3 regions of the Eleftheria terrae genome follow, and region 1 is predicted to be linked to each of the others. Evidence: predicted binding sites of a transcription regulator. Region 1 holds the regulator's gene; each other region holds the start of a gene.

Evidence for each region. The regulator FNR, encoded in region 1, switches genes on or off when oxygen is low (the NO sensors DNR and NnrR bind a similar motif). The targets are predictions, from matches to a motif close to TTGATNNNNATCAA.
Region 2: the regulator FNR is predicted to act here: its motif matches at 1,784-1,797, upstream of N7L95_RS10635 (putative zinc-binding protein).
Region 3: the regulator FNR is predicted to act here: its motif matches at 1,564-1,577, upstream of N7L95_RS02810 (universal stress protein).

What each region holds. Positions count from the first base shown of each region.
Region 1 is NZ_CP106951.1:5,409,234-5,412,501, forward strand. Features, by position in the region: gene ccoG (cytochrome c oxidase accessory protein CcoG) at 1-389, shown strand, start outside; gene N7L95_RS24260 (FixH family protein) at 412-711, shown strand; gene N7L95_RS24265 (hypothetical protein) at 735-1,025, shown strand; gene fnr (fumarate/nitrate reduction transcriptional regulator Fnr) at 1,297-2,163, opposite strand; gene hemN (oxygen-independent coproporphyrinogen III oxidase) at 2,267-3,268, shown strand, end outside.
Region 2 is NZ_CP106951.1:2,426,119-2,429,386, reverse strand. Features, by position in the region: gene N7L95_RS10645 (U32 family peptidase) at 1-730, shown strand, start outside; gene ubiT (ubiquinone anaerobic biosynthesis accessory factor UbiT) at 727-1,191, shown strand; gene N7L95_RS10635 (putative zinc-binding protein) at 1,213-1,611, opposite strand; gene N7L95_RS10630 (adenosylcobalamin-dependent ribonucleoside-diphosphate reductase) at 1,863-3,268, shown strand, end outside.
Region 3 is NZ_CP106951.1:579,569-582,836, forward strand. Features, by position in the region: gene N7L95_RS02805 (M12 family metallo-peptidase) at 1-325, opposite strand, end outside; gene N7L95_RS02810 (universal stress protein) at 685-1,506, opposite strand; gene N7L95_RS02815 (bactofilin family protein) at 1,674-2,867, opposite strand; gene N7L95_RS02820 (bifunctional salicylyl-CoA 5-hydroxylase/oxidoreductase) at 3,176-3,268, shown strand, end outside.

The DNA of each region.
Region 1 (3,268 bases):
TGTCGATCGCCTTCGTGGTGAGCCTGGCCTGGCGCGCCCCCTTCAAGGTCGACGTGATCCGCGACCGCGGCGCGTTGGCCCGGCTGGTGGAAGACGGCAAGGTGGAGAATGTCTACCGGCTGCAGATCATGAACGGCACCGAGTTCAGCCAGCGCTACCGCGTCTCGGTCGACGGGCTGCCGGGCCTGCAGGTGGCCTCCGAGCCGGTCGTCGAGATCGGCGCGGCCGAGGCCCGCTGGCTGGCCGTGCGGGTTCAATTGCCGGCCGAGGCGGCGCTGCCGCTGCAGGGCCGCTCGAGCCCGATCCGCTTCGTCATCGAGCGGGCGGCCGAGGCGGCGCAAGCCGCCCGCACGGTCGAGGAAAAGTCAACGTTTCTGGTGCCGCGCTGAGCGTGCGCCGAGGAGGATACGCATGAGTTCGACAACAAGCACTGCCCCGCGGGCCGGCTGGTGGCGCGAGCCGATGATGTGGCTGGTGGTCGGTGGCCCGGCCGCCGTGGTGGTGGCCGGTGTGGCCACCTTCGTCATCGCGGCGCAGCGGCCGGACCCGGTGCTGGCCGAGGACTACTACCGCCGTGGCATCGAGATCAACCAGACGCTGCGGTCCTCGGCCGGCGGCCCGGCCTCGCATGAAGCGGTGCCCGAGGGCCTGCGCCCCGCACTGCAGGCCCGCAACCATGCGGCCACGCCGGTAGCGGCACCGCAACCCTGAGCCAGCCAGCAAGGAGCGGCCCGATGAAACAGCGCTGGATGTGGATCGCCTGGCCCGCCTTCCTGGTCGCCGGCGGCATTGAAATGCTGGTGTTCGCGATGGTCGACCCGCAGGACCTGCACTGGTTCGGCGACGGCCCCATCGAGCTCTCGCGCTCGGCCATCTACACCGTGGCCTTTTTCGTGTTTTGGGGCGCGGCGGCCTTGTCGAGTGCGCTCACCTGCCTGTTGTCGCGCTCACCGTTCGAGGTGAACCGCTGCCCCCTGCCGCTGGACGGCCGTCCGGCCGCCTGCCCACGCCCCCCGGGTCGTTGACCCGCGCCGCACCCCGCGCGGCCCACGCGGGCGCAGCGGCCGCGCTTTGCATGGCGCGAGGCGCGGTGGCCGCGGAAATGGATGGCCGAAGCGAGGGTAGAGAGGCGGGGAGGAGGCCGAGGAAATGGCCGAGGGAGTGGCCAAGGGAGTAGTGGCCAAGGCCGTGGCGGAGGAAATGGCAGAGCAGGGCGCCCGCGTCCTGTCGCCAGCCGGGCGTGCCGGCCCGGCCCGGGAAGCCGCCCGCCGCCTGCGGCGGGTGCTGCAGCCGCCCTCAGCAGGGCCCGCTGTGGCTCAGCAGGGCCCGCAGGCCTTCCAGCTTCAGGATGCGGATGTGGCGCTGCTTGACTTCCAGCACGCCGTCGTCCTGGAACTTCGAGAAGGTGCGGCTGACCGTCTCCAGCTTCAGGCCCAGGTAGCTGCCGATCTCCTCGCGCGTCATGCGCAGCACCAGCTGGGAAGGCGAGAAGCCGCGCGCTTCCAGCCGCTGTGTGAGGTTCAGCAGGAAGGCCGCCAGGCGCTCCTCGGCTCGCATGCTGCCCAGCAGCAGCATCACGCCGTGGTCGCGCACGATCTCCCGGCTCATGATCTTGTGGAAGGAGTGCTGCAGCTCGGTGAACTCGCGCGACAGCGTTTCCAGCTGGGAGTAGGGAATCAGGCAGACCTGCGAGTCCTCCAGCGCAATGGCGTCGCAGGTGTGGCGGTCATGGCTGATGGCTTCCAGGCCAAGCAGCTCGCCCGCCATCTGGAAGCCGGTGACTTGGTCCCGGCCGTCCTCGGACGACACGGTGGTCTTGAAAAAGCCGGTACGCACCGCGAACAGCGACTGGAAGGGGTCGCCTGCACGGAATAGCGCATCACCGCGCTTGACGCTGCGCCGGCTGGCGATCAGCGTGTCAAGCCGGTCCAGTTCCGGGCGGGTGAGGCCGACCGGCAGGCAGAGCTCGCGCAGGTTACAGCTCGAGCAGGCCACCTTCAGTTCGTGCAGCTTGGTCACGCTGCGCGACGGGGGTTGGCCACCGGCGGGCGCTGGCCGGCCGTTGCAGCTGCCGCCGGTGTCGGCGGTGCTGCGGGAAGCGGGGCCGGCGGACCGGGCGTCGGGGGTGGCAGGGGCGCCGGGGGAGACGGATTTGTCGAGCAGCATGATGGTCCTCAAGCAATGTGCCGATTGTTCCTGGGTGGCTGCCACCGCCGCTTGAGCCAGATCAAGGCCCGGGGCAACGGCTTTCGGCACAGTGGCTGGCATGGATACCGCTGCCGCCCCCCTCTCGGCCGAGATGCTGGCTCGTTTTGACGTTGCCGGTCCTCGCTACACCTCTTATCCGACCGCCGACCGCTTCGTCGAAGCCTTCACGCCGCTGCAGTACCGCCAGGCATTGGAGCAGCGCAGCGGCGGCGTGGGTGCCGCTGGCGGAGCGCACGCACCGCTGTCAATTTATGTGCATGTGCCCTTCTGCGAGTCGGTGTGCTACTACTGCGCCTGCAACAAGGTCATCACTCGCCACCACGAGCGCGCGGCCGAATACCTGGACGCCCTCGACCGGGAAATCGCCCTGCACGCCGCCGTGCTCGGCCGTGAGCAGACGGTGTCGCAGTTGCACTTCGGCGGCGGCAGCCCCACCTTCCTCAGCGACGAGGAACTGGAGCGGCTGATGAACAGCCTGCGTTCCGCCTTCCGCTTCGCGCCTGGTGGCGAATACTCGATCGAGGTCGACCCGCGAACCGTCACGCCCGCCCGCCTGGCCCACCTGGCCCGGCTCGGCTTCACCCGGCTGAGCTTTGGCGTGCAGGACTTCGATCCCGACGTGCAAAAGGCCGTGCACCGGGTGCAGCCGCATGACAGCGTGGTGGCCCTGATGGCCGCGGCGCGCGAGATCGGTTTCGAATCGATCAATGTCGACCTGATCTATGGCCTGCCGCGGCAGACCGCTGCGTCCTTCGCCCGCACCCTGCAGCAAGTGGCGCAATTGCGGCCCGACCGCATCGCGCTGTACGCCTACGCCCACTTGCCGCAACGCTTCAAGCCGCAACGCCGCATCGCCAGCGCCGATCTGCCGGCCCCGCCGGAGAAGGTAGGCATGCTGGCGGCCGCGATCTCCACCTTCCTGGCGGCCGGTTACGCCTACATCGGCATGGACCATTTCGCGCTGCACGGCGATGGCCTGGCCGCCGCCAAGCGCCAGGGGCGGCTGCACCGCAACTTCCAGGGCTACAGCACGCAGCCGGACTGCGATCTCATCGGCCTC
Region 2 (3,268 bases), 2.5 Mb from region 1:
GGAAGTGGTGCTGGCCAGCCAGGCCCTGCTCGAATCCGAGGCCGAGCTGCGGGCCACCCGCCGCCTCGCCGCGCAGGACGACTTCCTGGTCGAGGCCGGCGACGCCTCGGCCCTGCGCGCGCTGGCCGGCCGGCCCTTCGTGCTGGGGCCGCACATCAACATCTACAGCCACCCGGCCTTGCGCGAGTATGCCCAGCTGGGCGCGGTCCGCTGGGTCGCGCCGGTGGAGCTGTCGCTCGAGTCGCTGGCGCTCATCAATCCGCCCGGCGCACTGGCGGTGGAGACTGAGTGCTTCGGCTTCGGCCGCCTGCCGCTGGCCTTCTCGGCGCGCTGCTTCACCGCCCGGCACTACCGGCTGAGCAAGGACGAGTGCGCCTTCCGCTGCATCGAGCATCCCGACGGGCTGCTGCTGTCCAGCACCGAGGGCGAGCCCTTCCTGGCGCTCAACGGCATCCAGAGCCTGTCGGCGGCCCAGCACTGCCTGCTGGGCGACGGCCCGGCCCTGCGCGCGGCCGGCGTGACGCGCCTGCGGCTGTCGCCGTGTGCGCAGGGCTTCGGCCAGGTGCTGGACTGCTTCGACCGGGTGCTCAACCGTGGCGAGCCGCTCGCTCCCGCGCTGGAGACGCTCGACGCGCTGGCCTTGCCCGGCGGCCTGGTGAACGGCTATGCGCACCGGCGGCCCGGCCTCGAGTGGAGCCAGCGCACCGACCACGCGGAGGCTGCGCTGTGAGCGCCGCTTCGCTGCCCTCGGGCGCGGCCGGCCTGCCGGTGCCCCAGGTGGTGCGCCGCCTGGTGAGCCGGCTGCCGGTGCAGCCGCCCTCGCTGGTGCTGGCCGCGGCGCTGGACCGCCTGCTGCGCCCGCGGCTGCCTGCCGACGTGCTGCCGCTGTTGCAGGGGCGGGTGGTGGAGGTGGCGGTGACCGACCTCGGCCTGCGTTGCCGGGTGCTGCTGGCGCCGGGTGGCTTCCGGCCGGCTGCGGCCGGCGGCCCCTTCGTGCTGCGCATTGCCGCCAGCAGCACCAGCTACCTGCGCCTCCTGCGTGGCGAGGACGATGCCGACCGCCTGTTCTTCGAGCGCGCGCTGGTGATGGAGGGCGACACCGAGTACGGCCTGGTGCTGAAGAACACGCTGGACGCCATCGGGCCGCTGCTGGGCCCGCTGCCGCGCTGGTGGAGCGGCGCCGGCGGCTGAGCCGGCGGCCGGTCCTGCCGCTCAGGGGGCCGGCGCCGTCGCCAGGTTGGCCAGCCGGGCTTCCAGCGTGGCGTACAGCGCGTCGGCCTGCGCCGGGTCGAAGTCGGTGTGGTACTGCTTGCGCACGCCCTGGCGCCACAGCTCGACGTGCAGCGTGGGCTGCAGGCCACGCTGTGCCAGGCAACTGCGGGTGCAGGCGAGCACGCAGCCGTCCAGCGCGACGATGGGCCGTCCCTCGGCCGCTGCCTCGCGCGCCTTGCGCACCAGGCTGGGCACATCGCCGCCGATGCCGGCGATGCACGACATCTCGGCCCGGCCCGCGCGGTCGAGCCGCAGGGCCAGCGAGTTGCAAAGCTGGGCCGCGCTGGAGCAGCCCGAGCAGGCATAGACCAGGGGCAGGGCGTGGCGGTCGTCGGACATGTCGGTGCAGCGAGAGGGCAACGGTCGCCGAGCATCGCGCGCCGGAGGCCGCGGCGGGTTGCGCGAACGCAAGGGTGTGGCGGGCAGGCGCACCACCGTCAGGGACATCGGCGACCCTCCTTGCGGCAGGACAGGCACGAAGGTACACCTGTTCAGTGATGGCCGGGGCCGCCTGACCCAGGTCAACGGCCGCGGCGCCCCTGCCGCCTACGCTGCCGCCCCAGCACCACTCAGCCGCTTGCCACCTCATGATGCTCACCGACACCCCATCTTCCTCCACCACCACGCTGGCCCCGCAGCCCATCAGCGAAGAGGTGCTGATCGAGAAGTACGCCAAGGGCGGCGAACGCAGTGCCGACGAGGTGCGTGCCCGGGTCGCGCGCGCGCTGGCCGAAGCCGAGGCGCCCGAGGTGCGCGCCGAGTGGGAGCAGCGCTTCCTGCAGGCCCAGCAGCGTGGCTTCGTGCCGGCCGGTCGCATCAACTCGGCCGCCGGCACCGAGCTGAGCGCCACGCTCATCAACTGCTTCGTGCAGCCGGTGGGCGACTCCATCGCCCAGCACGAAGACGACCATCCCGGCATCTACACCGCGCTGACCGAAGCCGCCGAGACCATGCGCCGTGGCGGCGGCGTGGGCTACGACTTCTCGCGCATCCGCCCGCGCGGCGCCTGGGTCGGCAGCACTCAGTCCAGCGCCTCGGGGCCGGTGAGCTACATGCGGGTGTTCGACCGCTCCTGCGAGACGGTGGAGTCGGCCGGCTCGCGGCGCGGCGCCCAGATGGGCGTGCTGCGCTGCGACCACCCGGACATCGAGGAGTTCATCCATGCCAAGGACAGCGGCGACCTGCGCAACTTCAACATCTCCATCGGCGTCACCGATGCCTTCATGCAGGCTGTGCAGGCCGATGGCGATGTGGAGCTGCTGCACCGGGCCGAGCCCTCGGAGGCGCAGAAGGCCGCCGGTGCCTGGCTGCGCGGCGACGGCCTGTGGGTGTACCGCCGCGTGCGTGCCCGCGCGCTGTGGGACCAGGTCATGCGCTCCACCTACGACCATGCCGAGCCGGGCGTGCTGTTCCTCGACCGCATCAACGCGGACAACAACCTCAGCTACTGCGAGACCATCGCAAGCACCAACCCCTGCGCCGAGCAGCCGCTGCCACCCTATGGTTGCTGCTGCCTTGGCTCCATCGACCTGAGCCGCTTCGTGCAGCAGCCCTTCAGTGCCGAGGCGGCCTTCGACATGGCCGGCTTCGCCGAGGTGGCGCAGGTGGCGGTGCGCATGCTGGACAACGTGCTGGACGTGACGCACTGGCCGCTGCCGCAGCAGCAGGCCGAGGCCCGCAACAAGCGCCGGGTGGGCCTGGGCTTCACCGGCCTGGGCGACGCGCTGGTGATGCTGGGCCTGCGCTACGACAGCGAGCCGGCCCGCGCGATGGCCCGCCGCATCTCCGAGGCGATGCGCGACGCGGCCTACGAGGCTTCGGTGGCGCTGGCCCAGGAACGCGGGGCCTTCCCGCTCTTCAATGCCGACCTCTACCTGAGCCGCGGCACCTTCGCCTCGCGACTGCCGGCGGCGCTGAAGGAGCGCATCCGCAGCCATGGCCTGCGCAACTCGCACCTGCTGTCGATCGCGCCGACCGGCACCATCAGCCTGGCCTT
Region 3 (3,268 bases), 630 kb from region 1:
CGCCACTGAGCACGGACGGCGCGACGCGCACCAGCGTGATGGCCGCCGTGGTCGGCCGGCGTCGGATCTCCTCGACGCGCTGGTGTTGCGGCAGGTCGCGGGTGCCTCCGCCGGGCTCGAGCGTGAACAGCTCCGGCCGCCCTTGCGCCTGGGCCTGGCCACCGGCCAGCGTGCCGAGCGCGAGCAACCCGCAGGCCGCCAGCTGCACGGCGACGGTCGACCGGATGTATTGCGCCTGGCGCGCCGCCGGCGCCGTGGCACGAAGGCGGGCCACCAGGGCGCGCCAGCCGGCGCGCATCCATGCGATGAATCGGATGTTGAACATGAGTCTCCCCGTGTACGTCTTGGAGAACAACAAGAAGAACGGGGCGGCAGCGCCCCGATGCTACGGAAGGCCGGGAGGCGCTGCAGTGACCGGGCGGCGACTTCTTTGCCTGCCTGGTCGAACCGGCGTTGATGGCCGGGCACTAATGTGCATTTCTCCCGCGCGCATGGCAACGGCGCGCTGCAAGTGGGGGCAAAGGGGAGCCGGGCTTGCTTTCGGGCGCGGCTTTGCCGCTGGAAGGTGGATCGATGGTGCTGGGGCGATCGTGATCACCCGCGGTGCAGTCCTTGATGATCGGCGGGGCACCCGGGAGTACCGCCGAGCACCGCTGTGCAGTTCACCGTTGGCGGCGGCAGCCCTCAGTGCGACATCAGCACCGGCAGGTCCATGTGGGCGAACATGCTGCGGGTGGCACCGCCCAGCATGAACTCACGCAGCCGACTGTGACCCCAGGCGCCCATCACCAGCAGGTCCGCACCCATCTGCCGGGCCTCGCCGAGCAGCGCCTTGCCGGCCTCTTGCTGGGTGAGGATGCGGCGGCTGACGGCCGGCACGCCATGCCGCTGCAGCCATTCGCAGCTCTGTGCCATCTGCTGCTCGGGCACCGCCGCGTCGCTGCCGGCCTGGTCGAGAAACACCAGCTCCACGCGCTGGGCCTGGGCAAGCAGGGGTAACGCATCGGACAAGGCGCGCGCCGATTCACGGCTGTGGTTCCAGGCCACCAGCACCTGCTGGCCGGCGTCGGCGCATTCGCCGTGGCGCGGCACGATGAGCACCGGTCGCCCCGACATCATCAGGAGTTGCTGAGGAAAGTCGGCCGCGGTGCCGTCGCTCTGGCTCACCACGGCGAGGTCGCTGTTGCGGGCGTGAAGCACCATCGACGCCAGCGGGTCGGCCTCATGCACACGTGCCTCGAAGGATGGCAGGCCACTCTGGTGGACCTGCGCCTCGAAGCGCTCCGCGACACCACGCGCCCGCATCTGCAGGGTCTGCATCGTGCGCTGCGCCTGCTGCACGGCGCCCAGGGCGCCTCCCGGCTGGTTGGATTCCTCGATCCAGCCGGTGGGTGCCAGCCCGATCAGGTGGCTCTGCTGGCGCATCGCCAGCCGCGCGGCGAGCGCCACGCGCGTGCCACAGCGAGGCGTGTCGTCGAGGTGGACCAGCAAGGTGCGGTAAGGCATGGCGCAAGGCGTGGGCGAAACACCTGACGATGGTGGCACGGGCGCAGCGGCCGTGGCTTGAGCAAGGTCAAGACGGCCGGCCCCGAGCCGGCGGTGGCCGTGACGCCCGGCGAGCGGCTGATCGCCGCGATGCCAGCCGCCGGCCGGGTGGCCGCCGGCCGGGCGCCTCACGCCGGCCGGGGGGCGTAGCGGGCGGCTAGGCCACCCAGTCCCCACATCAGGGCCAGCAGCGCCGTCAAGCCGCCGAGCACCGGCAGCCATGTCACCAGCGCGAGCAGCAGCAGCGCCAGCGCCAGGCCGGCGATGCGCCAGGGCGGCGTCAGCGCGCCGCCCTGGCGCAGTGCCTGCGCGATATGGTCGCCCAGCAAGCCGGCCACCACCAGGTAGCCTGCCAGCAAGGCCAGCAGGTAGGCCGCCAGCAGGACCAGCGCCAGAGGGGCGCCGACGATGCTCGCCATCAACAGCACGGCCAGCACCGGCGTCGCGCAGAACAGCACCGCCCCAAGCAGCAGGCTGCGCCACGGCGACTGGAGCAAGCGCTGCTGTGCAGCGTGGGCCGCCTGGGGAAACAACAAGACCCAGCCCGTGCCCAGGATCACCAGGCCCAGCAGCCAGCCCAGCCAGGCGAGGGCGGCCAGCAACCCCGGCAGGCCGGGTGCCGTCGGGTCGCCGCCCGGCAGCCCACCCGGCTCGCGCACCGTGCGGCCGCGCACCTGGGCGCCGGGGTCGACTTCGATCTCGCGCGCGCTGGCGTAGCTCAGGCTGCCGCCGATGCGGGCACCGGGCAGCACCCGCACCCGGCGCGCGGTCACGTGCACGTCGCCGGCGATGTCGCCACCGATGCGGACCGTGCCGGCATAGATCTTCACGTCGCCGCCCAGCTTGCCGCCCAGCAGCACCTCGCCGGCGGTGAGCCAGGTGCGCCCGCCGACCTCGGTGCCCGGCCCGAGGGCGACCTGGCCGGCCACCAGGTGGGCGTCGCCGCCGATGCGGCTGTCGATGTACGCGCGGCCAGCAGCCACCCGCAGGTCTCGGCCCACTGCCGCACCGGCCTGCAGTTCCGCCGCGGCGATCGCGGCATCGCCGCTCACCGGCTCGTCGATGCGCACCGACGCGCCGGCCAGGAAGGCGTCGCCAGCCACCGCCTGCGACAGGCGGACCCGCGCCGCGGCGGCATACACATCGTTCGGCGGACTGCCTTCCAGCACGGGCGCGAGGCCATCGTCGCTGGCGGCCCAGCAGCCGAAGCCCGCCAGCCACATGCCCAATGCCAGGCCTGCCGCAGCGCCTGCCTGCCATGGCGGGCGGTGGCGGCCGGCGGGCGTGGCACGGTGTTCTTCTTCGTGCGTGTTCGGCGACATGCTTCCTCCCGGCGCGGTCTGGCAGGACTGCCAGACCCTGGTGTGCTGCCCCGGTGTGCAGCCGGGGACAGCGGCATCCACCCGGTATAGCCGCAAGCCCCTGCTTTCGCCAGTGCATGGAGATGAGACCCGCTTGGGGGTGAACGTCACGCTGCGATCTCTGCAGGGGCGCCTTGCCAGCGGTGGGTCCTGCCACTAAACTGCTTTAGCGCTAAACAATTTAGTTTGTGCGCAGTTGCCGTGTTTCAGTTGCCGTGATCCGCGACGCAGGGCCGCCGGGGCCTGTGACGCCTGCCTTCGGAGCGCTCATGAACATCGTCTGCATCGGCGGCGGCCCGGCCGGGTTGTACTTCGCACTGTTGATGAAGCAGCAGGACCCGCGCCATGAGGTCACCGTGGTC